3 regions of the Sphaerisporangium rhizosphaerae genome follow, and region 1 is predicted to be linked to each of the others. Evidence: predicted binding sites of a transcription regulator. Region 1 holds the regulator's gene; each other region holds the start of a gene.
What was found. The regulator HrcA, encoded in region 1, represses chaperone genes, less so after heat shock. The targets are predictions, from matches to a motif close to TTGGCACTCTCNNNNNGAGAGTGCCAA.
Positions count from the first base shown of each region.

Region 2: the regulator HrcA is predicted to act here: its motif matches at 2,461-2,487, upstream of ACFQSB_RS18185 (FmdB family zinc ribbon protein).
Region 3: the regulator HrcA is predicted to act here: its motif matches at 1,803-1,829, upstream of groES (co-chaperone GroES).

Region 1 covers NZ_JBHTCG010000001.1:346,355-356,627, forward strand. The annotation lists gene ACFQSB_RS01455 (PhoH family protein) at 1-341, opposite strand, end outside; gene ACFQSB_RS01460 (histidine triad nucleotide-binding protein) at 465-809, opposite strand; gene ACFQSB_RS01465 (SigE family RNA polymerase sigma factor) at 1,083-1,562, shown strand; gene ACFQSB_RS01470 (hypothetical protein) at 1,559-2,284, shown strand; gene ACFQSB_RS01475 (16S rRNA (uracil(1498)-N(3))-methyltransferase) at 2,476-3,201, opposite strand; gene dnaJ (molecular chaperone DnaJ) at 3,198-4,337, opposite strand; gene hrcA (heat-inducible transcriptional repressor HrcA) at 4,338-5,348, opposite strand; gene ACFQSB_RS01490 (hypothetical protein) at 5,624-6,634, shown strand; gene ACFQSB_RS01495 (DUF3097 domain-containing protein) at 6,656-7,480, shown strand; gene ACFQSB_RS01500 (DUF4870 domain-containing protein) at 7,477-8,409, shown strand; gene hemW (radical SAM family heme chaperone HemW) at 8,481-9,698, opposite strand; gene lepA (translation elongation factor 4) at 9,873-10,273, opposite strand, start outside.
Region 2 covers NZ_JBHTCG010000011.1:11,367-21,639, reverse strand. The annotation lists gene ACFQSB_RS18195 (RcpC/CpaB family pilus assembly protein) at 95-781, opposite strand; gene ACFQSB_RS18190 (S-methyl-5'-thioadenosine phosphorylase) at 1,070-1,876, opposite strand; gene ACFQSB_RS18185 (FmdB family zinc ribbon protein) at 2,077-2,421, opposite strand; gene ACFQSB_RS18180 (potassium/proton antiporter) at 2,730-4,232, opposite strand; gene ACFQSB_RS18175 (LCP family protein) at 4,360-5,490, shown strand; gene ACFQSB_RS18170 (5-formyltetrahydrofolate cyclo-ligase) at 5,519-6,079, opposite strand; gene galU (UTP--glucose-1-phosphate uridylyltransferase GalU) at 6,104-7,030, shown strand; gene glp (molybdotransferase-like divisome protein Glp) at 7,053-8,261, shown strand; gene moaC (cyclic pyranopterin monophosphate synthase MoaC) at 8,372-8,842, shown strand; gene ACFQSB_RS18150 (MogA/MoaB family molybdenum cofactor biosynthesis protein) at 8,839-9,321, shown strand; gene ACFQSB_RS18145 (GNAT family N-acetyltransferase) at 9,511-10,143, shown strand.
Region 3 covers NZ_JBHTCG010000005.1:308,805-319,077, reverse strand. The annotation lists gene ACFQSB_RS10440 (coiled-coil domain-containing protein) at 1-193, opposite strand, end outside; gene ACFQSB_RS10435 (class I SAM-dependent methyltransferase) at 412-1,608, opposite strand; gene groES (co-chaperone GroES) at 1,924-2,235, shown strand; gene groL (chaperonin GroEL) at 2,344-3,966, shown strand; gene ACFQSB_RS10420 (sigma-70 family RNA polymerase sigma factor) at 4,274-4,900, shown strand; gene ACFQSB_RS10415 (hypothetical protein) at 4,897-5,103, shown strand; gene ACFQSB_RS10410 (DUF5319 domain-containing protein) at 5,064-5,441, opposite strand; gene guaB (IMP dehydrogenase) at 5,964-7,442, shown strand; gene ACFQSB_RS10400 (GuaB3 family IMP dehydrogenase-related protein) at 7,563-8,681, shown strand; gene nagA (N-acetylglucosamine-6-phosphate deacetylase) at 8,936-10,072, opposite strand; gene ACFQSB_RS10390 (SIS domain-containing protein) at 10,069-10,273, opposite strand, start outside.

The sequences.
Region 1 (10,273 bases):
CTCATGCGCAGCATGGCGATGCTGCGCTCGACGGCGTCGGCGGTGAGCTGCGCTCCCGATCGCGCCAGCTCGACCAGCTCCTCGAAGAGGCGGACGACCAGGCCGCTCTCCTCAGGGCTTCCGCTGATCGTGATCTCGTTGCCGCGGACGTGGACGTCCGCGCGGAACGCGGCCTCGATGACCCGCAGCAGCTCGTCGCGGGAACCGAGGATGGTCACCATCGGGTGCTCGTCGGGGATCACCACCTTGGCCTGCGTGCGCGACGGGCCCTTGGTTCGAGGCGGTTCGCTTGTGGTCCGCGCGCCGTTGGGCGCGCTGCGGGGTTCGTATGACTCGGACATGGGCGGCCCTTGCGGCCTGCTCGCCTCCCGGTCTTGTGCGTCGTCGGTCGCGCTCGTGCGGCTTTCGGCCCGGTGCTGCGTCCCGACCGCGCGGTTGATTACCCCATGGTATCCGGGCCGGGCTCAGCCCGGTGGCCACTGGAGGCCGCGGCCGCCCAGCACGTGTCCGTGCACGTGGAACACCGTCTGACCGGCCTGTGGCCCGGTGTTGAACACCAGGCGGTACCCGGTGTCGGCCACGCCCTCCTGCACGGCGACGTCGTGCGCGGCCTTCAGCACCGCGTCGGCCAAGCCGTCGTCGGCGGCGGCCAGCGCCGCGGCGTTCTCGTAATGCCCCTTGGGGATCACCAGGACGTGCGTCGGCGCCTGGGGATTGACGTCCCTGAAGGCCAGCGTGCGCTCGGTCTCGTGGACGACCGCGGCGGGGATCTCCTTGGCCACGATCTTGCAGAACAGGCAGTCTGTCACGCCCGCATGGTAGTCACCTCTGTTGCCAATCGGTAATACCGAGGAGGTCCCGCGGAAAGATCCGCGCGGCTAGGGTTGGTGTGCGACACTTCAGCGTCAGACAGCGGTCAGTGTCGGCCAGGCCATCGGCGAGGACACAACTGGGTCATGCCCCCTAAAGAATCGCCAGAGCGTAAACCCTCTGGAAAGGCCGTGCGTCCAACAGATGTGACCACCGAGACCCTCGTGGCCGAAAGGTCGCTGGGGGCGGTGCCCGTCGGATGGGACGCCGACATGGCCGTGACGGCGCTTTACAGCGCCCACTATCGGTCTCTTGTGCGTCTCGCCATGCTGTTGGTGCGCGATACCGCGACCGCGGAGGAAGTCGTGCAGGACGCGTTCGTCGCCCTCCATGGGGCGTGGCGCCGCCTGCGCGACACCGACAAGGCACTCGCCTACCTGCGCCAGTCGGTCGTCAACCGATCGCGCTCAGTGCTCCGCCACCGTGCCGTCGTGGAGAAGTACGCCCCCAAGGGGCTGCCCGACGCGCCGAGCGCGGAGAACGGAGCCATAGGAGAGCTCGAGCGGTCCGCCGTGATCGAGGCACTGCGCGGTCTTCCGACCAGGCAGCGCGAGGCCTTGGTGCTGCGTTACTACGGCGACCTCTCCGAGGCCGAGATCGCGCACGCCATGGGCATCAGCAAGGGCGCGGTGAAGAGCCACACCGCCCGCGGCATGGCCGCACTACGCACGACACTGGAGCAATTGTCATGACCGAGTCCCCCGACGAGTACGGCGAGGTCCTGCGCCGTGTCTTGCGCGCGGAGGCGGATTCTGTCGTGCCCTCCGCGGAAGGATTGCAGATCATCCGCACCCGCATCGAGCAGCGCGGCGTGCGGGGCATCTTTTGGTGGCGAGCCGCCGCCTCGGCGTTCGGCGCCGTCCTGGTGGCCGCCGCCGTGGTGATGTTCGTGCCGGGCCTGAAGGTCCAGATCGGCACCGGCCAGCACATCATCCAGGTGCAGTACGACACCTCACCTCCCGACGAGTCGAGCACGCAACGCCCGCCGAACGGCGTCCACTCGTCGTCGGCGGTCGTCGGCTCGCCGACGTCGCGGCCGGCCGCCTCGCCCAGCGGGACGGCGCCGGCGGTCCCCTCGCCCTCGGTGACGGCGTCGCCGGGCAACGACTGCGCCACCGCCGCGCCCACCGCCGTGGAGCCGGACGCGTCGGACTCGCCGCAGCCCTGTGCGGAGCCCACGGCCACCGAGTCGCAGCCCGACCGGACGACCGAGCCGCGGCCCACGCCGAGCCGCCAGAGCACGACGCCCACGCCCACGCGGACCGCCTCGGCCACCCCCAAGCCGTCTCCGAGGCCGACGGTGGAGCAGCCGACCCCGACCGCCTCCCAGGCCCCCAGCGACCCCCCGGCGCCCACGGCCACCCCCTTGATGACCACCGAGGCCGACAGCAGCACGAACACCTCCCAGGAGTAGCCGCCGTCCCGACCAGGGCACGGCGGCTCCTCCCGGCCCGGCGCCGGTCCAAGGCCGACGCCCTCACGAGCAGGGCTCTTCTGGTGAGCCGGGCTTTCGACGAGCCGGGCTTTCGATGAGCCCGCGCCGCCTGTGGGCGGGTGCTTCTCGCCGGCGGGGGCGGTGTCAGCGGGGGCGGCGTCCGGGAGAGTTCACCAGCGGCCTGAGCGGGTGAGCAGGACGGCCGCGGCGGCGACGCCGGCGGTCGAGGTGCGCAGCACGGTCGGGCCGAGCAGGGCAGGGGCGGCGCCGACCTCCTGGAACCGCTTGATCTCCTCGTCGGTGATGCCGCCCTCGGGGCCGACCACCACCACCATGTCGCCGCTCGCCGGCGGCTCCAGGCGCGACAGCGGCACGACGGCCTCCTCGTGCAGGACGGCCGCCGCGGCGGCGCCGCGCAGCAGTGCCGCCACCTCGGCCGTGCTCGCCTGCTCGGCGACCTCGGGCAGGTGGAACCGCCGGGCCTGCTTGGCGGCCTCGCGGGCCGTGGAGCGCCAGCGCGCCAGCGACTTGGCGGCGCGCTCGCCCTTCCACTGGGTGACGCACCGGGCAGCGGCCCACGGGACGATGACGTCCACGCCCGCCTCGGTCATCATCTCGACCGCCAGCTCGCCCCGATCGCCCTTCGGCAGCCCCTGGACGACGACCAGGCGCGGGTCGGGCGCGGGCACCACGCGGCGGCCGACGACCTCCAGCCGCAGAAAGTCCTTCCCGGCGTCGCGCACGGCGCACTCGGCCACCGCGCCCGCGCCGTCGGTCAGATCAACCCTTTCACCCGCCCTCAGCCGCCGCACGGTGGCGGCGTGCCGCCCCTCGGGGCCGCCGAGGACGATCTCGTCACCGGACAGGTCGTCGGCCAGGAAAACCGGGACGCTCATCGGCCGTTAAAAGCGTCCCGGAGGCGTGAGAAGAAGCCCTGCTGGCCGGGCGCGAACTTGCCCGGCGGGCGCTCTTCGCCACGCAGCTTGGACAGCTCCTTGAGCAGCTCCTCCTGGGCGGCGTCCAGCTTGGTGGGGGTCTCGACGTTCACGTGGATCAGCAGGTCGCCCCTGCCGGTCTCGTTGAGCCGCTGGATGCCCCGCCCGTACAGCGGGATGACCTGACCCGACTGGGTGCCGGGGCGCACGTCCAGCTCTTCGGCCCCGTCGAGCGTCTGCACGGTGAGGATCGTGCCGAGCGCCGCCGCGGTCATCGGGATCTGCACCGTGCAGTGCAGGTCGTCGCCGCGCCGCTCGAACGTGTCGTGCGGGCGCTCGACGATCTCGAGGAACAGGTCGCCGGGCGGGCCGCCGCCGGGGCCGACCTCGCCCTCGCCGGCGAGCTGGATGTGGGTGCCGTCCTCGACGCCGGCCGGGATGCGGACCTTGATCGTGCGCCGGGTGCGCACCCGCCCGTCGCCGGAGCACTCCTGGCACGGGTGGTGGATGACCGAGCCGAACCCGCCGCACTGGGGGCAGGGCCTGGCGGTCATCACCTGGCCGAGGAACGACCGGGTGACCTGGGAGATCTCGCCGCGGCCGTGGCACATGTCGCAGGTGTCGGGATGGGTGCCGGCCGCCGCGCCCGACCCCTGGCACACCTCGCACAGCACGGCGGTGTCCACGACCAGCTCGCGCGTGGTGCCGAACGCCGACTCGGCCAGGTCGAGCTCGACCCGGATGGTGGCGTTGCGCCCGCGCCTGGCCCGCGAACGGGGGCCGCGCGCGCCGCCTCCGCCGCCGAAGAAGGCGTCCATGATGTCGCTGAACGGGAACCCCGCGCCGAAGCCCGCCGCGCCGGGGCCGGCCGCTCCGGCGCCGCCGAAGGGATCGGCGCCGAGATCGAACATCTGGCGCTTGCTCGGGTCCGACAGGACCTCGTACGCCTGATTGATCTCCTTGAAGCGCTCCTGCGTCTCGGGATCGGGGTTGATGTCAGGGTGGAGCTCACGTGCGAGGCGGCGATACGCCTTCTTGATCTCGTCCTGAGTGGCGTCACGGCGCACCCCGAGGATGCCGTAATAGTCGCGGGCCACTTAGGATCCCGCCAGGATCTGGCCGACATAGCGTGCCACTGCGCGCACCGCTCCCATCGTCACCGGGTAGTCCATTCGCGTCGGGCCCAGCACTCCGAGCCGGGCCAGTTCATTGTCGCCCGAACCGTACCCGGCGGCGACGATCGAGGTGCCGTGAAGCCCGGAGTAGGGGTTCTCCGAGCCGATGCGCACGGTCAGGGCGGAGTGGTCGTTCGCCTCGCCGAGCAGGCGCATGAGCACGACCTGCTCCTCCAGCGCCTCGAGCACCTCGCGCAGGCCGACGCTGAAGTCGCCCGCGAGATTCGCCGCGCCGGCGAAGACGATCTTCTCGTCGTGCCGCTCGACCAGGGTCTCCAGCAGGACCGACAGGATCGTCGTCGCCATCGGCCGGTCGCCCTCGGGCAGCCGTTCGGGAAGGTCGGCGACCGTCTCGGCCACCCGGCCGAGCCTGCACCCGTCGAGGCAGGCGTTCAGCAACGCCCGCAGGTGGGCGACCTGGTCGTCGGCCACCACGTCCGGCAGGTCGACGACCCGCTGCTCGACACGGCCGGTGTTGGTGATCACCACGAGCATGATGCGCCGCTCGGCCAGCGGCACCAGCTCGACGTGCCGGACCGTCGAGCGGATGAGCGACGGGTACTGCACCACGGCCACCTGGCGGGTCAGCTGCGCCAGCAGCCGCACGGTGCGGGTCACGACGTCGTCGAGATCGACGGCGCCCGCCAGGAACGTCTCGATCGCACGGCGCTCGGCGGCCGACAGCGGCTTGATCTGGGACAGCCGGTCGACGAACAACCGGTAGCCCTTGTCGGTGGGGACCCGCCCCGCGCTGGTGTGGGGTTGTGTGATGTAGCCCTGCTCCTCGAGCACGGCCATGTCGTTGCGCACGGTGGCGGGCGAGACCCCCAGATTGTGACGCTCCGCCAATGCCTTCGACCCGACCGGCTCGTTGGTGGACACGAAATCCTCGACAACGGCGCGCAGAACGGCCAGCTTGCGTTCATCGAGCAACGTGCTCACCTCCCTGCCTCGCGTTCGTGCCTGCGTAAACGCCTGGTCTGGCACTCAGTGTTCCCGAGTGCCAAGTGTACGGCCACGGGCCTCAGGGTGCGATAACTCAGACCGCACCACCCTCCCCACTCTCCCGCGAATCGGCCCCACTCCGCCCATCCGCCGACTTCTTTCCACCACCGGACGAATGGAGCACGTGCCCGGGCGGCCGGATGCCCGGGCGGTGACAAGTGGGTTGCTATTCGCCGGCAAGTCATCTGATCCAGACTCGGTTCATGAGCGAGAACGATCCCCGCCTGACCGACGCGACGAGGCGACCGCCGCGTCCGGACTCTTCGGGTCCGCAGGTCACGCCTCCCCCGCCGCAGAGCGCTCCGCCCGGCTCGGGCCCCGGCCCGCACGGCCCCGCCTCCGGCGGCCCGCCGTACGGCGCTCCCGCCGGGCCCTCACCCTACGGCGCGCCCGCCGGCTCATCGCCCCACGGCGCGCCCGCCGGCGGGCCGTACGGCGTCCCAGGCGGCCCCTCGCACGGCGGTCCTTCGCACGGCGGGCCCTCCCATGGCGGGCCTCCCTACGGCGGGACGTCCTATGGCGGGCCTTCGCCTTCGTACGGGGGCCCCTCCTATGGCGGGCCCGCGTCCGAGGCGGCGCACCCGCTCTACGCCTCCCCCGCGCCCGCCGCGCCCGGACCGGTGCGGCCGCGGGTGCTGTGGATCGTGCTCGCCTGGCTCGTCGCGGTGATCTGCGGCGTCGTGGGCATCGTGGGTTTCGCCGGCGGCCTGTTCAAGACCATCACCGACGCGGCGCCCACGCAGACCTTCCAGAGCGGCGGCAGCGTGTCGGTCCCCATGGACCCCGCGGACAAGCCCATCCTGTACGCCTCCGCGTCCGGGCCCACCGACATCAACTGCCTCGCCGTGGACGGCGCCGGCAAGAAGGTCGATCTCACCTCGCCCAAGGCGTCCCAGACGGTGTCCGCCGACGGCCGGGTGTGGGAGGCCGTGTTCGACATCGGCGTGCCCGCCGCGGGCACCTACAAGGTGAGCTGCCAGGCCGAGGCCGGCAAGCAGGTGCTGTTCGGGGTCGGCAAGTCGCTGACCGCCGACACCGGCGCCCTCGCCGGAGGCGTGGCCTCGCTGTTCCTGATCCCGCTGGCCGGGTTCCTGCTCGCGGTCGTCACCACGATCGTCGTCCTGGTGCGGCGCGGCCGGAACCGCAAGCGGCGGGCGGCGGCCGCAGCCCCCTACGGCGGCGCGTGGCCGCAGGGCGCACCGCCACAGGCATGATCTTTGCTAGCGTGCCCAGGTATGCGGGACTACGGACGGGACGTGCTGGCCGGAGACTGGCGGAGGCCGCTGCGCGGCAAGATCCCCAAGGTCCCGGCCGAGCTCGACCTCGTGGTGGAGGACGCCGAGGGGGGCTTCTGCGGCGCCGTGGTGGCCTGTGACAAGGAGGCCGTCACCCTGGAGGACCGCTTCGGGCGGCGGCGGGTGTTCCCGCTGGCGCCCGCCGCGTTCCTGCTGGAGGGCAGGCCGGTGACGCTGGTGCGCCCGGCGCCGGAGGCCGCGTCCACGGGGCCCGGCCGCAGCGCGTCCGGGTCGATCGCCGTCGAGGGGCTGCGGGCGCGTGTCGCCCGCGAGAGCCGCATCTACGTCGAAGGCGTGCACGACGCGTCCCTCGTGGAGAAGATCTGGGGCCACGACCTGCGGGTGGAGGGCGTCGTCGTCGAGTACCTCGAGGGCGTGGACGACCTGCCCGCCATCGTGGCCGAGTTCGAGCCCGGCCCGGGACGGCGCCTCGGCGTGCTGGTCGACCATCTGGTCCCCGGGTCCAAGGAGAGCCGCATCGCCGCCCAGGTCTCCTCTCCGCACGTGCTCGTCGTCGGGCACCCCTTCGTGGACATCTGGGCCGCCGTCAAGCCGTCCGCCGTCGGCATCCGCGCCTGGCCGGAGGTCCCGCGCGGGATCCCGTGGAAGGAAGGCGTGATCGAGGCCCTGGGCTGGCGGCTGGAACCGGCGGAGGCCTGGCGCCGCATTCTCGGCGCTGTCCGGACTTACACTGACCTCGAGCCGGAGCTTCTGGGCCGGGTAGAGGAGCTGATCGACTTCGTGTCGACCGAGGAGACGCCATGAGCCACCCTCCGAACGACCCCGAGACCAACGCCCCTCACCCCCGCTCCGATCCCCCCACCACACCGGCCGACCCCCTCGACTCCGAACTCCCCACCACCCCGGCCCCCCACCCGGACCCCGAGCCGCCCACCGTCCGGCACGCCGATGCCCCGTCGGACGCCGACGCGCCCCGGCAACCCGGCTTCGAGCCCCCCGCCGACCAGGCCGGCGAGGTGTCCTCCACCGCCCCACCGGCCAAGGACCGCGAGTCCGAAGCTCCCGGCGCCCCCGCCGAAGCCCCCACCTTCGAACCGCCCGCCACGCCCGTCCAGGAGTCTGGAATCGTGTCCTCCGCCACGCCGGCCGACCGCCCTCGCGACGAGCCCGCCGGGTACGGCGCGGAGCACCGGGACGCCGGCGCCGCCGAGCACGGGTACGCGCCACCCCCGCCCTACCAGGCGCCGGCATACGAGCAATCCGGTTACGAGCAACACGGCTACGGACAGTCCGGTTACGGACAGCCTGGTTACGGGCAGGCCGGCTACGGACAGCCCGGCTACGGACAGCCGGGGTACGGGCCGGCGGGGTACCCGGGCGGGCCGCACGTCCCTGGCAGGTTCGGGCCGCGCCCGGGGTCGGACGACACGACCCTGGCGATGCTCGCCCACCTGCTCGGCCTGCTGACCTCCTTCCTCGGCCCGCTCATTCTGTACCTGGTCAAGAAGGATGAGTCGCCCTACGTCCGCGACCAGGCGGCCGAGGCGCTGAACTTCCAGATCACGCTCTTCATCGCCTACGCGGTCTCCGCCGTCCTGGTTCTGGTGATCATCGGAATACTGCTGATGATCGTCGTCGGCATCGGCTCGCTGATCTTGATGATCATGGCGGCGGTGGCGGCCAACCGCGGCGAGAACTACCGTTACCCCGTCAACATCCGCTTCATCAGCTGACTCCTACCGAACCGCTGATCGCCCGCTGGGCCCCGAGTCGCCCTTCAGTGCACATGCCTGCCCCTCGCCGGTCAGGTGAGGTCTCGGATGAGGGCGTCGGCCAGCAGGCGGCCCTTGAGGGTGAGCACGGCTCGGCCGCGGGTGAAGGGCCCGGGTTGCAGCAGGCCGTCCGCCAGGGCGCGGGCGACGGCCGGGCGGGCGGGCGGCGCGATCTCGGCGAGGGGGAAGCCGGAGTCGAGGCGCAGTTCGAGCATCAGCCGCTCGACCTTCTGGTCGTCCTGTGACAGCACCTCGCGCGCGTGACCCGGCGATGCGCCCGCCGCCAGCCGGGAGGCGTAGGCCGCCGGGTGTTTGACGTTCCACCAGCGCGTGCCGCCCACGTGACCATGCGCGCCGGGACCCACACCCCACCAGTCGCCGCCGGTCCAGTAGAGGAGGTTGTGGCGGCAGCGCGCCTGCTCGGAAGCGGCCCAGTTGGACACCTCGTACCACGAGAAGCCGGCCTGCGACAGCATCTCGTCGGCGATGACGTAACGGTCGGCGGCCACGTCGTCATCGGGCATGGGCAGTTCGCCCCTGCGGATGCGCGCGGCCAGGCGGGTGCCGTCCTCGACGATCAGCGAGTACGCCGAGACGTGGTCGGGCCGCGCCTCGATGGCCGCGGCCAGGGACGCGCGCCAGTCGTCGTCGCTCTCGCCCGGCGTGCTGTAGATGAGGTCGAGGTTGACGTGCGCGAACCCGGCGTCGCGGGCCTCGCGCACGGCCTGGGCCGGGCGGCCGGGGGTGTGCCGCCGGTCCAGGACGGTGAGCACGTGCTCGGCCGCGCTCTGCATGCCGAAGCTGACGCGGGTGAACCCGCCGGCGCGCAGCCGCTCGAGGGAGGCGGGATCGACCGACTCGGGGTTGGCCTCGGTGGTGACCTCGGCGCCCGGCGCCAGCCCGAACTCGCCGTCGATCACCCGGAGGATCTCGGTGAGATCGCGGGCGGGCAGCAACGTCGGCGTGCCGCCGCCGAAGAAGACGGTCTCCACCGCGAGCTCGGCCTCACCCAGGACCCTGCGGGCCAGCCGGATCTCCTCGATCGCGGTGGCCGCGTAGTCGGCGCGCGAGGCCCCTGGGCCGAGCTCGGCCGCGGTGTAGGTGTTGAAGTCGCAGTAGCCGCAGCGGGTGGCGCAGAACGGCACGTGGACGTAGAAGCCGAAGGGCCGCGAGCCGAGGCCCTTCAGGGCTTCGGCGGGCAGCTCACCCGAGGTGGGAACGGCGTCGCCGTCGAGAGGTACGGAAGGCACGCCCCCAGTCTGCCGCCCGCGGAGGCGTGCCCCCGCACCGCCTGTGGACAGGTCACGGACGACGCAGGGGAGATGTCCCCGATGTCCGGCCTGCCGGCCGCTGCCTGTGGACAACCGCGGGGCTCTGGGAAAAGGCCGCCCCGTCGCCCCTCGCGGTGGGCGGCGGGGCGGAGGTCACTTCTTGGCGGCCTTGTCGGCGGCGCTGCCGCTCTCGGTGGAAAGGGCGGCGACGAACGCTTCCTGGGGGACCTCGACGCGGCCCACCATCTTCATGCGCTTCTTGCCTTCCTTCTGCTTCTCCAGCAGCTTGCGCTTACGGCTGATGTCACCGCCGTAGCACTTGGCGAGAACGTCCTTGCGGATGGCGCGGATGTTCTCACGGGCGATCACGCGGGCGCCGATCGCGGCCTGGATGGGCACCTCGAACTGCTGGCGCGGGATGAGGTCCTTGAGCTTCTTGGCCATCTCGACGCCGTAGGCGTAGGCCTTCTCGCGGTGGACGATGGCGCTGAAGGCGTCGACCGCCTCGCCCTGGAGCAGGATGTCGACCTTGACCAGGTCGGCCTCCTGCTCGC
Region 2 (10,273 bases), on a different contig from region 1:
TGGCTCAGCTCGGGGTCTCGCGATGCCAGGTTCGTGGGCTCAGTGTGGCGTGCTCGCTGACCGGTGGACGTGGGGGTGTGGGTGCGGTGGGCCGTTAATGAGTGTGGCCGTGGATGGTGATCGAGAGGCGGGAGCCCGTGCCGGCCTGGGCGAGGCGCGCGGCCTGGCCCGGTGTGGTGGCCAGGACGACCAGGGCGCCGGTCTCGGCCATGTCGCCGGTGGAAGCGCCGCTCCAGCGAGGCCCGCTGGGTACGGCGATGACGGTGACGGCCTGCGCCGCCGTAGAGGTGCGGGCAGGTGTGGCACTGGGCGCGTCGCCGTGGTCCGGCGGTGCGCTTGTGGCCGGGTCGGCCGCAGGAGGCGGGGCGAGGTCGTCCCAGGCGGATGATGAGGCGATGACGTCGATGACGTCACCGGGCCGGAGCAACCGGGCCGAAGCGGCGTCCGTGACCCGCACCGGGGTGGCGAGCAGGCCAGGGCCGTAGGCGTCGATGAGGGCCGGACCGAGCAGGCGCAGGTCGGTGATCGGCTCGCCGCGCCGGGCGGGGGCGGTGAGAACGCGTCCGGCCACCCGGGATCCCGGGCGGAGGGCGCCGTCGGGGACGGCCTCCTCGGGCAGGTGAACGACGGTCACGTCGGACACGGCCAGCGCTCCGCCCCCGAGGTCGTGCGCGGCGGCCAGGACCGCGACGGAAGGAGCCGGGCGGACGGCCAGGCCGACGCACGCGGTCCCCAGCGCGGCGAGTGCGACGGCCACGAGCCGCCGACGTCGGCTGAGCATCCGGATGACGCGCATAGGTGCGGCGGCCTGCATGATGCCTGGCTCCTGTCGAAGGGGTGAGAGTGCCCGGCCACAAGCTGTCGGCTCGTGGGTCGCGGCCCCGGGAAGGAGTCGCGGCCCGGGATGGCCGCGCACGCGCGGCTCTTGCCACGACCGTCAGCTATGCGCACGCGCGCCCGCGTCGCGACCGTCGGCCATGAGGTCGGTCGCAACACGGTACGGCTCGCGGATGCTGGGTGAGCTGATGGACCAGGGGGAGGTGGGGCGGAGAGTGCTGGAGGACGGTGGTCAGGGGAGTTCGAAGGGGAGCTTGATGCCGTTCAGGGCTTCGCCGCAGGGGCAGGCGCGGTCAAGGGGGAGTTCGGCGACGACCGAGCCGACGAGGGTGCGCATGCGCTCGCTGTTGGCGGCGAAGAAGGCGAAGACCTCCTCCTGCGTCACGCCCTCGCCGGTGTCCACGCCGGCGTCGTGGTCGGTGACGAGCGACAGCGAGGTGTAGCAGAGGGCCAGCTCGCGGGCGAGGACCGCCTCGGGGTGGCCGGTCATGCCGACGATCGACCAGCCGTTGGAGGTGAACCAGCGTGACTCGGCTCGGGTGGAGAAGCGGGGACCCTCGATGATGACCAGGGTGCCGCCGTCCACGGCGTTCCACCCCTCGGCCTCGGCCCGGGAGTAGGCGAGGGCCCTGCCGACCGGGCAGTAAGGATCGGCGAACGGGACGTGCACCGCGCCACCGGCGTCATAGTAGGTCTGCGCCCGGCCGGAGGTGCGGTCGACCAGTTGGTCGGGGATCACCAGCGTGCCCGGCCCGTACTCGGCGCGCAGGGAGCCGACCGCGCTCGGGGCGATGACCTGGCGCACGCCGAGAGAACGCAGCGCCCAGAGGTTCGCCTGGTAGGGGATGCGGTGGGGCGGGAACCGGTGATCTCGGCCGTGACGGGGCACGAACGCCACCGTGCGCCCGCCGATGCGGCCGACCGTGATGATGTCGCTGGGAGCCCCGTAGGGCGTGGTGATCTCGATCTCCTCGGCGTCGTCGAGGAGGGAGTAGAACCCGGAACCGCCGATGACCCCGATGTCAGCTGTCATGACCATGGGCTCGAGATTAGCGGCACGGACGTGGGGCGGTGAGGGTGGAGGGCAAGGCTGTGGACAACCGTCGGTGCCGCCACTCAGCCTGTGGACGACCGTCAACGCACACGAGGCCGGCGCTGGTCATCACACCCGGCCGACGCCGGGGCGCCAAGGATGCGAATCGGGTTGTACGGCGGACGGCCGTACAACCCGAGGAGGCGTCAGGCGGCGGAGCTGCTCGGGGTGGCGCTGGCGGAGGCGGGCTCCTTCTTCGCCGGCGTGCTGGAGCCGGAGTCCGACGAGCCACCGGAGTCCGACGAACCGTTGGAGGTCGAGGAACCGCCGGAGCCGGAGCCGGTGGACGTCGTGGAGGAGGTCGAGGAACCGGAGGAGCGGTTGTCCGTCCGGTAGAAGCCCGAACCCTTGAACACGATGCCGACGGCCGAGAACACCTTGCGCAGCTGACCCTGGCAGTTCGGGCAGGTGGTCAGCGGGTCATCGGTGAAACGCTGGACGACCTCGAGCCCTTCACCGCAAGCGGTACAGGCGTACTGGTAGGTGGGCACGCGCTCCTCCTCATATGGCTCAGTGTGGCTCAACGCAGATTGGCACTCTACCGCTGCGACTGCTAATGGTACGCAGCCGATTAGGCTAAACGCCACCCGGACGGGTTCTAATCCCTGTCGTGAGGCTCACCGCGGGGGTCGGGTGGGGTGGACGTCGCGGGGGTCCCCGGCCGTTCTGAGGACCGATGAGCCCCACAGCCCGGATGAGTCGCGGACCGCGTCGGGGGTCGGGGTACGGAGTTCTCTTGGGAGGCCGGTTGCCGAAGCCGGCGGGACTGTCGTGCGGGGTTGGCGCGGGGTGAAGGGGGTCATTCGCCGCGTTCGCCGTACCAGCCGGCGAGTTTGCCGCGGCGGCTGACGGCGCGCAGCCGGCGTTCGACGACCTTGCGGCAGGCGGCCGTGGTGACGACGAGCAACTGGTCCTCGGCTCGCAGCCGCGTGGTGCCCTCGGGGACGAACGAGCGGCCCTCGCGTACGACCATGGTGACGGCGGCGTCCGACGGCAGGCGGAGCTCGAAGATCTCGACGCCGTGCAGCCCGGACCCCGGAGGGATGCTGACCTGCAGCAGGTCGGCGTTGAGCTCCTCCAGCGGCGCCGCCTCGACCCCGAGGTCGCGTGCCTCGGCCGGGGCGCTGACCTGCAGGACGCGGGCGAGGAACGGCAGTGTCGGTCCCTGCACCATGGTGAACACGATGACGATGACGAAGACCTCGTTGAACACCCCCTTGGCCCCGGTGATGCCGGCGGCCCAGGGGATGGTGGCGAGCACGATGGGCACCGCGCCGCGCAGTCCGGCCCATGACAGGAACGCCTGCTCCCGCCAGGACAGCCGGTCGGTGCGGGTCACGCGTACGGCCAGGGCGGAGACGACCACCGACAGCGGGCGCGCGAACAGCAGCAGCACCAGCCCGATGATCAGTCCGGGCACGACCATCTGCGGGAGTTCGAACGGGCTGGCGAGGACGCCGAGCATGACGAAAAGGCCGATCTGGGCGAGCCACGCGGCTCCTTCGGCGAAGCCCCGGGTCGGCACACGGTGGGGCAGGCGCATGTTGCCCAGTACCAGCGTGGCCAGGTAGACGGCGAGGAAACCGCTGCCGTGCAGCAGCGTCGCGCCGCTGTAGGCGACGAAGGCGAGGGCGAGCACGGCGATGGGGTACAGGCCGGAGGCGGGCAGGGCGACCCGCCGCAGGGCGTAGCCGCCGAGCGGGCCGACCGCGAGGCCGACGGCGCTTCCGATGGCCAGCTCGAACACCGCGTCCAGCACGACGTGCCCCACGCTCGGCATCGGTGTGCTGATCTGGCTCAGCATGACGACGACGATGACGGTCGGCGCGTCGTTGAAACCCGACTCGGCCTCCAGGATGCCCGAGAGGCGTTCGGGAAGGGGCAGGCGGCGCAGGACGGAGAACACGGCGGCCGCGTCGGTCGAGGCGAGGACCGCTCCAAGGAGCAGGGCGGTGCGCCAGTCCATGCCGAGCAGCCAGTGCACCGCCGCGGCCAGCGCGACGATGCTCACCGCGACGCCGACCGTGGCGAGGACCACCGCGGGAGGGACGGCCCGGCGTACGTGCTCCCAGCTTGTGGTCAAGCCGCCTTCGGCGAGGATCACCGCCAGCGCCGCCAGGCCGATCTGCTGGGCGACCTTCGCGTTCTCGAACTGCAGTCCCAGGCCGGCTTCGCCGAGGAGGAGTCCGATGGCGAGGTAGATCAGGAGGCTGGGCAGCCCGGTGCGGTGGGCGACGCGCACGGAGGCGATGGCGGCGATCACGACGATGGACGCGAGGAGCAGCCAGAGATCAAGATTCACCGGCCCCCCTCCCGCGTTTGCGTCCATTGTGTCGTATTCGTATAGGCCACTACCACGAGCAACTGCTATGGGCTACCGTCACTCGCGACACAGACGAAGAGGAACAACGGGTTTGCAGGGGACGAAATTGGCCGACGACACTTCCCCGGTCCTGGAGAGCGCGAGGAAGGACCATTTCGTCGACGGCGACGAGGTCGTCCCCCTGAGGGAACCCGATATATCCGATGCGTCCCGAACGTCCGAGCCGCCGCAGCCACCCGGGACCGTCAAGCCGCGCAGGAAGCGGCGGTTGTTACGCCGGCTGACGATCGCGACCGGGCTGGTTCTGGCCATGGTGGTCGCGGCGGCGTTCGCGTTGGTGATGGAACGTCAGATCACGCTCAACGGCAACATCCAGCGTATCCCTGGAGCGTTCCCCGAGGACGCGGGCCGACCGGCCAAGGCCGTGGGGGACGCGCAGAACTGGTTGCTCATCGGGTCGGACAAGCGGCCGGGGGAGTCGGGCAGCCAGCGGGCCGACACCATCATGATCGTTCACGTGCCCGCGGACCGGAAGCGGCTCACTCTCATCGGTATCCCCCGCGACTCTTATGTCCGTATCCCCGGCCGGGGAAACAACAAGATCAACGCCGCGTACGCCTTCGGGGGCCCGAAGCTGCTGATCAAGACCGTCGAGGACCTGACCAAGGTCCGCATCGACCATTTCGCGGCCCTGGACTTCAAGGGGTTCGTCGCGATGACGCAGGTCATCGGCGGTGTCGACGTCTACGTCGCGCGCAAGGTGTACGACCCGGCGAACAAGGTCACCTGGCCGCAGGGCCTGGTGCACCTGGAGGGTGAGAAGGCACTGCTGTTCGTCCGTCAGCGGTACAACCTGCCGGGCGGCGACTTCGACCGGATCAAGCGCCAGCAGGCGTTCGTCGGAGCCCTCGGACACAAGATCACAAGCCGGGACATGCTGACCGACCCGCTCAAGCTGAACGACTTCCTGGAGGCGCTCACGCGCGCGGTCAGCGTCGACTCCGCCGTGACGCTCGGCACGCTGCGCGACCTGGCGCTGGAACTGCGCGACATCCGGCCGGATACCGTCGACTCCGCCACCGTGCCGACGCTCGGCACCGCCATGGTCAAGGGCGCCAGCATCGTCCGCCTGGACAGGAAGGCGGGACGGCGGTTCTTCGACGCGGTCAGGAACGACGACCTGGAGGAGTACTTCGGCGAGAACGGCGGCCTCAACGACCTGCAGATCCTTCCCTGAGCCCCCCAAACGCAGAGGGGCAGAGGGCTCAGAAGGTGACGATGCCGGACGGGAGGGCGGCCATCGAGACGGGAAGGTCGTGCGGCTCGGCCGGCACGCCGTCGATCAGCTCCCCCTCGTGCAGAAGCGCGACCGTCGGCACGTTCGGGCCGACCCGCGCCAGCGCGCGGTCGTAGGAACCGCCGCCGCGCCCGAGCCGGACGCCGGTGGTGGCGTCGACCGCCAGTGCGGGCACGATCACCAGCCCGGCCGTGCGGATGGCGTCCACGCCGCGCCGGGTGTCCACCGGTTCCATCAGGCCGCGCGGCCCGGGCGCCAGTGAGTCGGGGCCGTCGTAGACCGCCCAGTCGAGGTCGTTGTCGGGCAGGAGGACGGGCAGGATGATCGTCGTGCCGTGTTTCCACAGGGCGAAGATGAGGCCGTGCGTGGCCGGTTCCGTGCCCGCGGACCAATAACAGGCGACCAGCCCGGCCATCTGAACCCAGGGTCGGTCGAGTAGCGTTTCCCTGATCGCGGTGGCCGGGCCGCGCGGATCGGACAGCCCTGCACGTGCGGCGACGATCCTCCGGCGCAGCTCCGCTTTGTCCACACGGCCCTCCATTAAGGTGCATTCATGGCTGACTTCGATCCAGTGACGAAAGTTGTCATCCCCGCCGCCGGTCTGGGCACGCGATTCCTCCCGGCGACCAAGGCGACCCCGAAAGAGATGCTGCCGATCGTCGACAAGCCGGCCATCCAGTATGTCGTCGAAGAGGCGGTGTCCGCCGGGCTCCTCGACCTCCTCATGGTGACAGGCCGGAACAAGCGCTCCATCGAGGACCACTTCGACCGAGCGTACGAGCTCGAGGAGGTGCTCGCCGCCAAGGGCGACTCCGAGCGGCTCAACCAGGTCCTCGAGCCCGTCGAGATCGCGACGTTCCACTACGTGCGCCAGGGCGAGCCGAAGGGGCTCGGCCACGCGGTGCTGTGCGCCAAGCAGCACGTCGGGGGCCACCCGTTCGCCTGTCTCCTCGGCGACGACCTGATCGACCACCGTGACCACCTGCTCAAGCGCATGATCGAGGTGCGCAACACCTACGGCGGCAGCGTGGTGGCACTGATGGAGGTGCCGCGCGAGCAGGTCTCCCTGTACGGCTGCGCCGAGATCGCCCCCACCTCGGAGGACGACGTCGTCCGCGTCACCGGGCTGGTGGAGAAGCCGCCGGCGGACGAGGCGCCGTCCAACTGGGCCGTCATCGGACGCTACGTGATCGACCCCGCCGTCTTCGAAGTGCTGGAGAACACCGCGCCGGGACGCGGCGGGGAGATCCAGCTCACCGACGCCCTGCTGGAGCTCGCCGGCCGTTCCACCGAGGAGGGCGGCCCCGTCCACGGCGTGCTGTTCCGCGGGCGCCGCTACGACACGGGCAACAAGCTCGACTACCTGCGCACCGTCGTGCAGTTCGCCGCCGAGCGCCCCGACCTCGCGCCCGAGTTCATGTCCTGGCTGCGCGAGTTCCTCAACGACGCCCCCGAGTCCCTGACCGACGCCTCCGAGTGAGGCTTCACTCCGGGTGGATGCGATGAAGACGGTTGACGCCCATCTGGCCGAGATCCTCGGCGCCGTGCGCCCGCTCGACCCCGTTCAGGTCGATCTGGACTCGGCGCTCGGCGCCACCCTGGCCGAGGACGTCGCCTCGCCCGTCGCGCTGCCGCCGTTCGACAACTCGGCCATGGACGGGTACGCCGTCCGGGCCGAGGACGTCGCGGGGGCCGGCGAGGACGCGCCCGTGGTGCTGCCCGTGACGCTGGACGTGGCCGCGGGGGACACCGCGCGGCGCGCGGTCGAGCGCGGGTTCGTCACGCGCATCATGACCGGCGCGCCGGTGCCCGAGGGCGCCGACGCGGTGGTGCCGGTCGAGTGGACCGACGGCGGCACGGTGAAGGTCGCGATCCGCCGCACGCCGCCGCCGGGCAACGCGATCCGCAGGTCCGGCGAGGACGTGCGGGCGGGCGACGTCGTGCTGCCCGCGGGCACGGTCATCGGGCCGGCCCAGCTCGGCATCCTCGCCGGAGTGGGACGGCGCACAGTGCTCGCCCATCCGCGTCCCCGCGTGGTGGTGCTGTCCACCGGCGCCGAGCTGGTCGAGCCGGGGACGCCGCTCGGGCACGGGCAGATCTGGGAGTCCAACAGCTTCACCCTCGTCGCGGCCGTCCGGCAGGCGGGCGGCGAGGCGTCCCGGCGCGGCGCGGTCGGCGACGATCCCGCGGCGTTCTCGGCGACCCTCGACGCCCTGCTCGGCGAGGCCGACGCCGTGATCACCAGCGGCGGCATCTCCATGGGCGCCTACGAGCCGGTCAAGGAGGCGCTGTCGCCGCTGGGCACCGTCCGGTTCGAGAAGGTCGCCATGCAGCCGGGGATGCCGCAGGGCTTCGGGCTGCTGGGCGACCGGCAGGTGCCGATCTTCACGCTGCCCGGCAATCCGGTGTCGTCCTACGTGTCGTTCATGCTTTACGTGAAGCCGGCGCTGGCCCGGATGCGCGGCCTGCCCGCCGGCCCTCCGGTCACCATCACCGCGACGACCACCGCGGCGCTGCGCTCACCGGCCGGCCGGCGCTCGTTCCTGCGCGGCGTCCTGACCAGTCGGGACGGCGCCGCGTCGGTGACGCCGGTCCACGGGCAGGGTTCCCACCAGCTCGCCGCGCTCGCCGGGGCGAACGCACTGATCGTCGTCCCCGAGGACGTCACCGAACTGCCGGAGGGAGCCGATGTGGAGGTGATCCCGCTGTGAACGACCTGACCGCCGCGGGCGAGGTGATCCCGCTGTGAACGAGCCGACCGCCGCGAGCGAGGTGATCGCGCTGTGAACGACCTGACCGCCGCGAGCGAGGTGATCGCGCTATGAGTGAACTGACGCACATCGACGAGTCGGGCGCGGCGCGCATGGTGGACGTGTCCGCGAAGGAGGTCGGTGTCCGGACGGCGTGCGCCACCGGCCGGGTGCTGCTGTCGCCGGAGGCCGTGCGCATCCTGCGATCGGGAGAGGTGCCCAAGGGAGACGCCATCGGCGTGGCGCGCATCGCGGGCATCCAGGGCGCCAAGCGCACCCCGGACCTGATCCCGTTGTGCCATCCGATCGCCCTGCACGGCGTCAAGGTGGAGATCGTGGTGGTCGACTCCGGCGTCGAGATCACCGCGAGGGTGAAGACCGCCGACCGCACCGGAGTCGAGATGGAGGCGCTCACCGCCGTCTCGGTGGCCGGCCTGGCGATGATCGACATGATCAAGGCGGTGGACCCCGCGGCGGTGATCACCGATGTGCGGGTGGAGGAGAAGACCGGCGGCAAGACCGGTGTCTGGACCCGGCCGTGAGAGCGCTCGTCGTGACGGCCTCCAACCGGGCCGCCGCGGGCGTGTATCCCGACAAGTCGGGACGATTGCTGGCCGAGCTGCTCGCCGAGGCCGGATGCGATCAGGTGGACGGCCCGCGGGTCGTCCCCGACGGCGAGCCCGTCGAGGCGGCGCTGCGCGAGGGGGTACGCGCCGGGTACGACGTGATCGTCACCACCGGGGGGACCGGCCTCACCCCGCAGGATCTCACCCCCGAGATGACGCGGCGGGTCATCGAACGGGAGGTATCCGGCATCGCCGAGGCGGTGCGCCAGGTCAACCGGGAGAAGGTGCCCACCTCCATCCTGTCGCGCGGGCTGGCCGGACAGGCGGGCAACACCCTGATCGTCAACCTCCCGGGGTCGTCCGGCGGCGTACGCGACGGCATGGCGATCCTCGCCCCCATCCTCCGGCACGCCGTCGACCAGATCCGAGGCGGCGACCACCCCCGCCCGTCGTAACCCCGGGGCCGCGCATGTGTGAACGGGCACGGGGCGGCGGCCGGTCCCGCCCGCGACTCGGGACGGCGGCCGGTCTTGCCCGCAGCCCGGGACGGTGGATGCGCGGATTGCCTGATCGACATGCGGTGTCAAGAGAGGGGCGGGCGGCCGCCATGGCGGATTCAGGGTCGGACAGGGGATGATTGTGCCGTGGATCGACTTCGCGGCTGGCCGGTGACCCTGACAGAGGGACCGGTGGGACTCCGGCCGCTGCGGCTGCGTGATGTCAACGCCTGGCGTGAGACGCGGTTGCGCAACGCCGACTGGCTGCGCCCATGGGAGCCCAGCAACCCCGAGACCCCTCTGTTCCGCACCGGCCTCGGTCCCTACATCTCCATGGTCGGCACCCTGCGGCGCGAGGCGCGGCAGGGGCTGGCGCTTCCCTGGGTGGTGACCTACCGGGGGGCGTTCGCCGGGCAGCTCACCGTCGGCGCCATTGTGTGGGGCTCGGCCCGGTCGGCGCAGGTCGGGTACTGGGTCAGCGGCACCCTCGCCGGACGCGGCATCATCCCCACAGCGCTCGCGATGGCCGTCGACCACTGCTTCTTCACCGTGGGCCTGCACCGCCTGGAGGCCAACATCCGGCCCGAGAACCACGCCAGCCGCCGCGTCGTCGAGAAGCTCGGCTTCCGCGAGGAGGGCGTGCGCCGCAGGCAGCTCCACATCGACGGCGCCTGGCGCGACCACATCTGCTACGCCCTCACCCTGGAGGACGTCCCGCGCGGGCTTCTCGCGCAGTGGCGCCAGACGAGGCAGAAAACCGCCCATGACGGTTCGTCGTGAGCGACGGCAAAAATCCTTGACGTAGGCCTGGGGATAAACAGGTTGACGATCTCGCGACACACCGCACCGAATGCTCGTCAATCAGTGACACGCGGTCCTACGGTGCGTGACGTGAACACATTTGCGACGG
Region 3 (10,273 bases), on a different contig from region 1:
GCTCGCGTTCGCGGACCTCCCGCAGCAACCACTCCATGCCTTCCAGCCGCTGCCGGATCTCGTCGAGCACGGCGCCCTGGGTGCGCTGCTCGTAGACGTGGTCCTGCGCCGCCCTGGCGAGCAGTTCGCGCATGCGGTCGGAGATGGCGGTCTGGCTTCCAGCCTGGAGGAGGGTGTGGTTGGAGTGATCCACCGAAAGCTCCTTCACTCGCGGGCGGTCGGCCGCACGGCGGTGGGGTCGGTACGGTCGTTCTCTGTGGCGAATCGGGCGGGTGCACCATGGATCAGGCAGAATCCCGCGCGTTGGCCAACTGTAGTGGCTCGGCCGGTGACTTTCGGGTCCGACTTTAAAACATCGTGATTATCGCTGGATTGCCCCCATTTGTTGGCGGCGAAAGGCATCGTGGCAGGTCAGGATGGGTCGCAGATGATGGCGAAGGGACGTTCGCCGATGCGGGTCAGCACCACGACACACGAGTTATCCCCGGAAAGATGCAAATCTCGCCGCAGGCGCTCCAGGTCGAGCGCCGAACCGCGTTTCTTCAGCGTCACCGTGCCGACGCGGCGTTCCCGGAGTGCGGCGCGCAGGCGTTTGAGGGAGAAAGGCAGGGTTTCCCGGACTTCGTACCGCGACGCCCACGGAGTCGTGGCCGGGTCGTCCCCGGTGATGTAGGCGATGTGCGGGTCGAGCAGGTGGCCGGACACCTGGGCGGCGACCTCGGCCACGAGATGCGCCCTGATGGCCGCGCCGTCCGGTTCGTACAGATAGCGCGCCACCGGCCCGTGGCCGGGCGCGCCGAGGGACGGGTCGGCCGGCAACGTGTGACCGGAGGGCAGCAGGGTGGCCCTGCGCAGGATCGTCTCGGTGGAGCCCGGGTCCCCGCCCGCGGCGAAGGCGCCCGTCCACAGGACGGCCTCCTTGACCTCGCCGCGGTAGGACACCCATTCGGCCTCGGCGCCCTGCGGGATGAACTCGTAGGGGATGCCCGGCGCGACCTTCAGGCAGGCGGCGGGCGCCCGGGCCACCATGGCGAGCACGGCGGGCCACGGCGGCGAGTACCCCATCGGGTCGAAGACCCGCCTGCCGGTGGACCGCCGCGCCGGGTCGGCGAACAGCACGTCGTAGGCCGCCGGGTCCACCTCCGCGGCGTCCGCGGCGCGGACGGTGACGCGGTCGCCGAGGTCGAGCGCGAGGACGTTCGCCCGCGCGACCTCGACGGTGAGCGGGTCGAGGTCCACGGCGTCGACCTCGCATCCGGCGCGGGCCAGGGCGATGAGGTCGCCGCCGATGCCGCAGCAGGCGTCGGCCACGCGTGCGCCGGCGGCGAAGCGGCGGGCGCGGTGGGCGGCCACCTCGGCGCGGGTGGCCTGCTCCAGCCCGTCGGGGGTGAAGTACATGCGGGCGGCGTCGTGCCCGAACTTGACCGCGCCGCGCGCCCGGAGCCGTGCCTGGGTGAGGGCGGCCGCGGCGAGAGGGGCGTCGTAGGTCTTCCTCAGCCGGCTGGCGGCCGTCACCGGATCTGTGCCGTCCGTCACAGTGCCCACGGCCTCGCCGAGGGCTTTCTGCCCGCGGGGGGTCAGCAATTCGCGGAAGGCGTAGAGGTCCACGTCTCCCGACGCTATCGCGCTGCTCCCGCCTGCGTGGCAGGACCTCGTGAGCGCGCGGGGTCACCGCGACCGTGCGCCGAGGCTGCCCCCATAGGCGGACAATTCGGGCGAGTCGTACGGTGGCTCATGACCGGACTGACCTGGGGCGGCCTGTCCGTGTTGACTGTGTCGGCGGCCTTGCATACTGTTCAGTGTTGGCACTCGGCTAGTGAGAGTGCCAATCAATAATGCGACGAGGCAGGTCTGACACCCGCGACGGCAGGCCGCTGGTCGCCTCTTCAGCTCATCACCACAATCTGAAGGGGAGGTCCGATCGTGACGACCGCCACCAAGGTTCCCGTTAAGCCGCTCGGCGACCGCATCGTGGTCCAGCCGCTTGAGGCCGAGCAGACGACCGCTTCCGGACTGGTCATCCCGGACACCGCCAAGGAGAAGCCCCAGGAGGGCAAGGTCCTCGCGGTGGGCCCGGGCAACTGGGACGAGGACGGCGAGAAGCGCATCCCGCTCGACGTCAAGGAAGGGGACGTGGTCCTCTACAGCAAGTACGGCGGTACCGAGGTCAAGTACGGCGGCGAGGAGTACCTCGTGCTCTCCGCCCGCGACGTTCTCGCGATCATCGAGAAGTAAGCCCCGGGGCGCGTAAGCGACCACCTGTACGGAGCCTTACCCGAATACGCGTGTCAAGCCCCGGGCCCTTTCACGAGGCCCGGGGCCTGACGCTGGGAGGACCTTTTAATGCCCAAGATCCTGGAGTTCGAGGAGGACGCGCGGCGCGCTCTTGAGCGCGGCGTCAACGCCCTCGCGGACGCCGTCAAGGTGACCCTCGGGCCGCGCGGCCGCAACGTCGTCATCGACAAGAAGTTCGGTGCGCCGACCATCACCAACGACGGCGTCACCATCGCCCGCGAGGTCGAGCTCGACAAGCCTTACGAGAACCTCGGCGCTCAGCTCGCCAAGGAAGTGGCGACCAAGACCAACGACGTCGCCGGTGACGGCACCACCACCGCCACCGTGCTCGCCCAGGCGATGGTCCGCGAGGGCCTGCGCAACGTCGCGGCCGGCGCGTCGCCGCTGTCCCTCAAGCGCGGCATCGACCTGGCCGCCCGCGCGGTCAGCGACCGCCTCCTCGAGCGGGCCCGTCCCGTCGAGGACAAGAAGGAGATCGCCAATGTCGCGACGATCTCCGCGCAGGACGCCAAGATCGGCGAGCTGATCGCCGAGGCGTTCGACAAGGTCGGCAAGGACGGTGTCATCACCGTCGAAGAGTCCAACACCATGGGCCTGGAGCTCGAGTTCACCGAGGGTCTCCAGTTCGACAAGGGGTACCTGTCGCCGTACATGGTGACCGACCCCGAGCGCATGGAGGCCGTCCTCGAGGACGCCTATGTCCTGCTCCAGCAGGGCAAGATCTCCTCGATCGCCGAGTTCCTGCCGCTGCTCGAGAAGGTCGCCCAGACCAAGAAGCCGCTGTTCGTGGTCGCCGAGGACGTCGAGGGCGAGGCCCTGGCCGTCCTGGTCACCAACAAGATCCGCGGCACGTTCACTTCGGTCGCCGTCAAGGCGCCCGGCTTCGGCGACCGCCGCAAGGCGATGCTGCAGGACATGGCGATTCTGACCGGCGGCCAGCTGATCTCCGAGGAGCTCGGCCTCACGCTGGCCAACGCCGGCACCGAGGTGCTCGGCACGGCCCGGCGCATCGTGGTCACCAAGGACACCGCGACCGTCGTCGACGGCGCCGGCGACCCCCAGGCCATCCAGGACCGCGTCCGCGAGATCCAGCACGCCATCGAGCAGACCGACTCCGACTGGGACCGCGAGAAGCTCCAGGAGCGCCTCGCCAAGCTGTCGGGCGGCATCTGCATCCTGCGCGTCGGCGCGGCCACCGAGGTGGAGCTCAAGGAGAAGAAGCACCGCCTCGAGGACGCCATCTCCGCGACCCGCGCCGCGATCGAGGAGGGCATCGTCTCCGGCGGTGGCTCCGCGCTCGTGCACCTGGCCAAGGAGCTGGACGACCTCGGCCTGACCGGCGACGAGGCGACCGGCGTCTCCATCGTCCGCCGCTCGCTGGTCGAGCCGGCCCGCTGGATCGCCGAGAACGCCGGCCTTGAGGGCTACGTCGTCACGGCCAAGGTCGGCGAGCTGCCGGCCGGCCACGGCCTCAACGCCGCCACCGGCTCCTATGGCGACCTCATCTCCGAGGGCGTCATCGACCCGGTCAAGGTCACCCGCTCGGCCGTGCAGAACGCCGCGTCCATCGCCGGCATGCTGCTCACGACCGAGGCCCTCGTGGTCGACAAGCCCGAGGAGGAGGCTCCGGCCGCCGCGGGCCAGGGTCACGGCCACGGTCACGGCCACTGATCCGATCAATCGATCGAAGCACGGCTCCCGCCGCAGGGCGGGGGCCGTGCTTTTTTGCGTCGAATCGATTTTGCCGCCCCTCGATTTGACGGGACGGTAAACCGACCGGTGCGGCAGTGCGTCGGCCAGGGCGCTCCGCGCCGCCTGCGAGCTGGTGCGACATCTAACGAATATCCAGCGAATTCGGGTCGCGAGTGAAATATGCAAACACTACTGTGTTCGCTCGATTACCCTGCGTTATCGTCGCGTCAATGTGACCAATCCGTATCCGTTCACTATGACGACATGCGCGATCGTGGCGGGCATCATGCCTAACGTGACCGAGGGATGCGTCGCCGACGCCAAAGCTGGGGTAAGGCTTGCGACGAGATCGGACGAGTCCGACCTCAGGGATCTGACGAGCCTCGCCGTGCAAGGAGATCGCACCGCGATCGAGTCACTGCTCGGGCAACTGCGCCCGATGGTGGTGCGCTATTGCCGTGCCCGTCTGGGCCGGGTGTCCGGCCATTACCACATAGCCGACGACGTGGCCCAGGAAGTCTGCATCGCGGTGCTGGCCGCGCTGCCGCGCTACCGCGACATGGGGCGCCCGTTCGCCTCGTTCGTCTTCGGCATCGCCTCGCACAAGGTCGCCGACGCGCTGCGCAGCTCGGTGCGCTCCGCCGTGCCCACCCAGGACCTGCCGGACGGTCCCGACCAGGGGCCGGGGCCGGAGGAGACCGTGGTGCGCTACATCGAGGCCGAGCACGCCCGCGCGCTGCTGTCGCGTCTTCCGGAGAACCAGCGCGAGCTGATCATTCTGCGGGTGGTGTCGGGACTGTCGGCCGAGGAGACCGGTAACGTACTGGGTATGTCACCAGGTGCGGTTCGCGTCGCCCAGCATCGGGCGCTGGCAAGGCTGCGGGCGATGGCCGACATGGAGTCGATAGCTTGACCGCCCTCCACCCGGCCCGTTCACTGCGAAAACGGGGGTCCGACGCCGACGCCGACGTGGTCAGGACGGACGCGATCATCGACGCGCTCGCCGGGCGGCGGCCTCTCGACCAGGACGCCGACCCTGTGGTGGGCCTGCTCCAGGCGCTCACCAGGGACGTCGATCAGCGGCTCTCCTCGGTGTCGATCACCCCGTCGACGTAGCCTCTGGCGTACTCCCAGCTCACGTAGTCGGCCGGGTCGGGGGCGAAGGCCGGCTCGTGCACCTGGGGGCGGCCGTGGTCGATCATCTGCCGCAGGTTGCCGCGCAGCAGGTCCCAGTCGAAGTAGTGCCGTTCACCGCACTCGGGGCAGTCGAGGACCAGCCCGAGAACCCCCTGGGGCTCAAGGAGCGAGCGGAAGACCTCTACATCGGCGAGGTCGGTCAGCGCCTCCTCGCGTTCGGTCGTGGTGAGCGGCTCGGAGTCGTCGAGATCACCGAGCACGGAGGCAGGGTCGTTGGGGTCTTCCGCGAAGGGGTCGCGGGGGACGTCTTCCAGCACGCATTCCACCTTATGACCCCCACCTACCCTGATGAGGGCAAGTGGCGGGGATGCCCAGGACGCCCGCCACCTCGCCTTCGCCTCCCGTGGCACAGCGGTCACGGCGGCCACACGCCGCCTGACGGCGTGAGGAGCGCCGGCCCGGCGAGCAGGAGACCCCGATTCTCCAGGGAAGGGACGGTCTGCGCCGATGGGGCAGGGGTTCGCGGGCCGAGGGAAGCGTGACGCCTCGCCGTGCGTTGTCCACACCGGGCGCCAGGACTGAGATCTCCGCTCTCTGGTGCCGAAAAGATGACAGGACCTGAAATTTCTCTGTCCGCTGTGCCACATCGACCGGCCGCCCACCGAACCGGCAGATCATCGGATCTCTCGACCCGTTCATCCACAGGTACGGACGGCCGCCTGATCGTCGGGCCGGTTGTCCACAGGGTCGCCGAGCCGGTGATGAGCGGACCACTAAACTGACCGCAGGGGGCCGGCGCCTTTCCCCATCTTGAGAGCGCCATGGCAGGAGGGTTGCAGATGGCCAAGTTCACCGAGCCGGGGCTCACGTTCGACGACGTGCTCCTGGTGCCCGCGTACTCCGATCTGCAGCCGGGTGACGCCGACACCACCACCCGCCTGTCGCGGTCGATCACGCTGCGCATCCCCCTGGTCTCCGCCGCGATGGACACCGTCACCGAGGCTCGCATGGCCGTGGCGATGGCCCGTCAGGGCGGCATCGGCATCCTGCACCGCAACCTCTCCATCGAAGAGCAGGCCCAGCAGGCCGATCTGGTCAAGCGCTCCGAGGCCGGCATGGTCACCAACCCGGTGACCTGCTCGCCCGACGACACCCTCGCCGACGTCGAGCAGCTCTGCGCCCGTTACCGCATCTCCGGCGTCCCGGTCACCGACCGCGGCGGCGTCCTGGTCGGCATCGTCACCAACCGCGACATGCGCTTCGAGACCGACCAGAGCCGGGTCGTGCGCGAGGTCATGACCCCCATGCCGCTGGTCACCGCGCCGGTCGGGGTCTCCCGCGACCAGGCGTTCCACCTGCTGCGCCAGAACAAGGTCGAGAAGCTCCCCCTCGTCGACGCCGAGGGCAGGCTGCGCGGCCTCATCACGGTCAAAGACTTCACCAAGAGCGAGCAATATCCTCTCGCCACCAAGGATTCCGACGGCCGCCTGGTCGTCGGCGCGGCGGTGGGCGTCGCCGGTGACGCCGAGCAGCGCGCCATGGCGCTGATCGAGGCGGGCGTCGACGTGATCGTGGTCGACACCGCCCACGGCCACTCCCACGGGGTGTGCGACATGATCGCCAAGATCAAGGCCAACGGCAGGGTCGACGTCATCGGCGGCAACGTCGCCACGCGCGCCGGCGCCCAGGCGCTCATCGACGCCGGCGCCGACGCCGTCAAGGTCGGGGTGGGCCCGGGCTCCATCTGCACCACCCGCGTCGTGGCCGGGGTGGGCGCCCCGCAGGTCACGGCCATCTACGAGGCGTCGCTCGCCTGCGGTCCCGCCGGGGTGCCGATGATCGGCGACGGCGGCCTGCAGTATTCCGGCGACATCGTCAAGGCTCTGACCGCCGGCGCCAACACCGTCATGCTCGGCTCCCTGCTCGCCGGCTGCGAAGAGTCGCCCGGCGAGCTGATCTTCATCAACGGCAAGCAGTTCAAGTCCTACCGCGGCATGGGGTCGCTGGGCGCCGTCCGCAACCGCGAGCGCGGCGGCTCCTTCAGCAAAGACCGCTACTCCCAGGAGAACGTCGCCAGCGAGGACAAGTTCATCCCCGAGGGCATCGAGGGCCAGGTGCCCTACCGCGGCCCGGTGGCGGCGGTCGCCCACCAGCTCGTGGGCGGCCTGCGCCAGGGCATGTGGTACACCGGCTCGCGCACCATCGACGACCTCCACGAGAACGGCCAGCTGATGCCCATCACCTCGGCCGGCCTCAACGAGAGTCACCCCCACGACATCCAGATGACCGTAGAGGCCCCCAACTACCACGGCCGCTGACTCCGCGCGCGCCAGATGGGATGACGCGCCCCGTGGACGAACGGGGCGCGCGAGGGTAATGACGTACGAGGACGCGCGAGTACAGCGGCGGCTTCACCGAGGGACGGGAACGACAAGAGCATGACTCAGGTAGAGATCGGGCGTGGCAAGAGCGGACGCCGCGGGTACGCGCTGGACGAGATCGGCATCGTGCCGTCGCGGCGCACCCGCGACCCCGAAGAGGTCTCCATCGCCTGGCAGATCGACGCCTACCGCTTCGACCTGCCGGTCGTGGTGAGCCCCATGGACAGCGTCGTCTCGCCCAGGACGGCCATCCAGATCGGGCGGCTCGGCGGGCTCGCCGTCCTCGACCTCGAAGGTCTGTGGACCCGCTACGAGGACCCGGCGTCGCTGCTGTCCGAGGTCGCCGAGATGCACGGCGAGGCCGCGACCAAGCGCCTGCAGGAGATCTATTCCGCCCCGATCAGCGACGAGCTCATCGGCCGCCGCATCGAGGAGATCAGGTCCGCGGGCGTCACCACCGCGGCGCGGCTGTCGCCCCAGCGCACCGCCCAGCACTACAAGGCCGTCATCGACGCCGGCGCAGACATCTTCGTCATCCGGGGCACCACGGTCTCCGCCGAGCACGTCTCCGGCCGCGCCGAGCCGCTCAACCTCAAGCAGTTCATCTACGAGCTCGACGTCCCGGTCATCGTGGGCGGCTGTGCCACCTACACCGCGGCCCTGCACCTGATGCGCACCGGCGCCGCCGGCGTGCTGGTCGGGTTCGGCGGCGGCTCGGGCCACACCACCCGCACCGTGCTCGGCGTGGCCGTGCCGATGGCGACCGCGATCGGCGACGTCGCCGCGGCCCGCCGCGACTACCTCGACGAGTCGGGCGGCCGGTACGTCCACGTCATCGCCGACGGCGGGATGACCAGCTCCGGTGACATCGCCAAGGCCATCGCCTGCGGCTCCGACGCCGTCATGGTCGGCTCGCCCCTCGCCCGGGCCGCCGAGGCCCCCGGTCGCGGCCACCACTGGGGCTCCGAGGCCCACCACGGCGAGCTCCCGCGCGGCGCCCGCGTCGAGGTCGGCACCATCGGCACCCTCGAACAGATCCTGCACGGCCCGTCCACCGTCGCCGACGGCTCCATGAACCTCATGGGCGCCCTCCGCCGCACCATGGCCACCGCCGGCTACTCCGACCTCAAAGAGTTCCAGCGCGTCGAGGTAGTGGTAGCCCCCCACGTCCCCTGACCCACCCGCGTGGAGGCTGGGCGTCAGGGGTGGTCCTCGGCCGTCGGGCACTCGGGCCTCGATGGGTACCAAGCTGACCCTTACCGCCGTTCACGGCTGGGGGCTTTCGCCTTCCGCCGTGGACGGGTGGGAGTTTCGGCGCCGGGACGGTGGGGTGGTGGGCGGCGAGGACGGCGCCATGTGCGGCGGGAGACCCGCGCGTTCCACGGCACCACGATCAGCTACAGGAGTCCCGCGGGGGAGAGCCTCCCGGGTCATGGGGCGGTGATCCAGGTGCCGTGTCTCATGACGCGGTGGACGGTGAGGTCCTCGTCCAGGACGACCAGGTCGGCGTCCTTGCCGACGGCGATGGAGCCGACGCGGTCGTCCAGCCCCAGCACGCGGGCGGGGGTGAGCGAGGCCATCACGGCGGCGTCGGCGACCGACAGGCCGACCTCCCGCACCGTGCGGCGGAAGGCGACGTCCATGGTCAGCGTGCTGCCGGCGATGGCGCCGCCCTTGACCAGCCGCGCTGCGCAGCCGGACACCTCGACCTCCATCGGGCCGAGCCGGTAGGTGCCGTCGCCCATGCCGGCGGCGGCCATCGCGTCGGTGATCAGTACCGCGCGGCCGGTGCCCGCGGCGCGGGCGGCCAGGCGGAGCATGGCCGGGTGGACGTGCAACCCGTCGTTGATCAGCTCGACGGTGACGCGCTCGTCCTCCAGCAGCGCGGCGACGGGCCCGGGCTCGCGGTGGTGCAGCGACGGCAGGGCGTTGTAGAGGTGGGTGGCGACCGTGCAGCCGGCCTCGATGCCGGCGATCGCCTGGTCGTAGGTGGCGTCACTGTGCCCCAGGGCGGCGATCACACCGTCCGACACGGCCGCGCGGATGGTGTCGAGCCCGCCGGGCAGCTCGGGGGCGATGGTGAGCATGCGGACGTGCCCCCGTCCGGCCTTGAGCAGGCCGGCGAGCTCGCCGGGGGACGGGTCGCGCAGCAGAGCCGGGTCGTGCGCGCCGCAGCGGGATCGCGCGATGTAGGGCCCCTCGAAGTGGATGCCGGCCAGCACGCCGTCCTCGCACAGTTCCGCCAGGGCGGTGGTGGCGCGGGCGATGTCGGCGAGCGAGGCCGTCACCAGGCTCGCCATGATCGTCGTGGTGCCGTGCGCGGCGTGGAAGGCGGCGATGCGCCGCGCCTCCTCCTGGTCGCCGGACGGGAACGACCCGCCGGCGCCGCCATGAGTGTGGACGTCGACGAACCCGGGGACGACGTACCGCCCGTCGAGGCCGTGCCCGTCGCCGTGAGGGGCGCGTCCGCGGCCGATATGGGTGATGCGCCCGTCCTCGATGGTGATCCAGCCGTCGTGCACACCTGCGGGGGTCACGACGCGGGCGTCGGCCAGTGTGATGCTCATGAGGACAGGATCACAGATCGGGTCAGGTGAAGTGGCTGGTCGGGGTCCAGGCCGAGGGCCTTGGCGCGGGCCACCGCGACCCGCTGGACGCGGACCAGCTCGGCCATCGGATCGGCGTTCCCACCGACGAAGGCGCCCCCCGCCGCGCGCACGTCCTCGGCGATCCCTTCGGGGGCGGTGCCGAGCATCCAGGTCACGCGG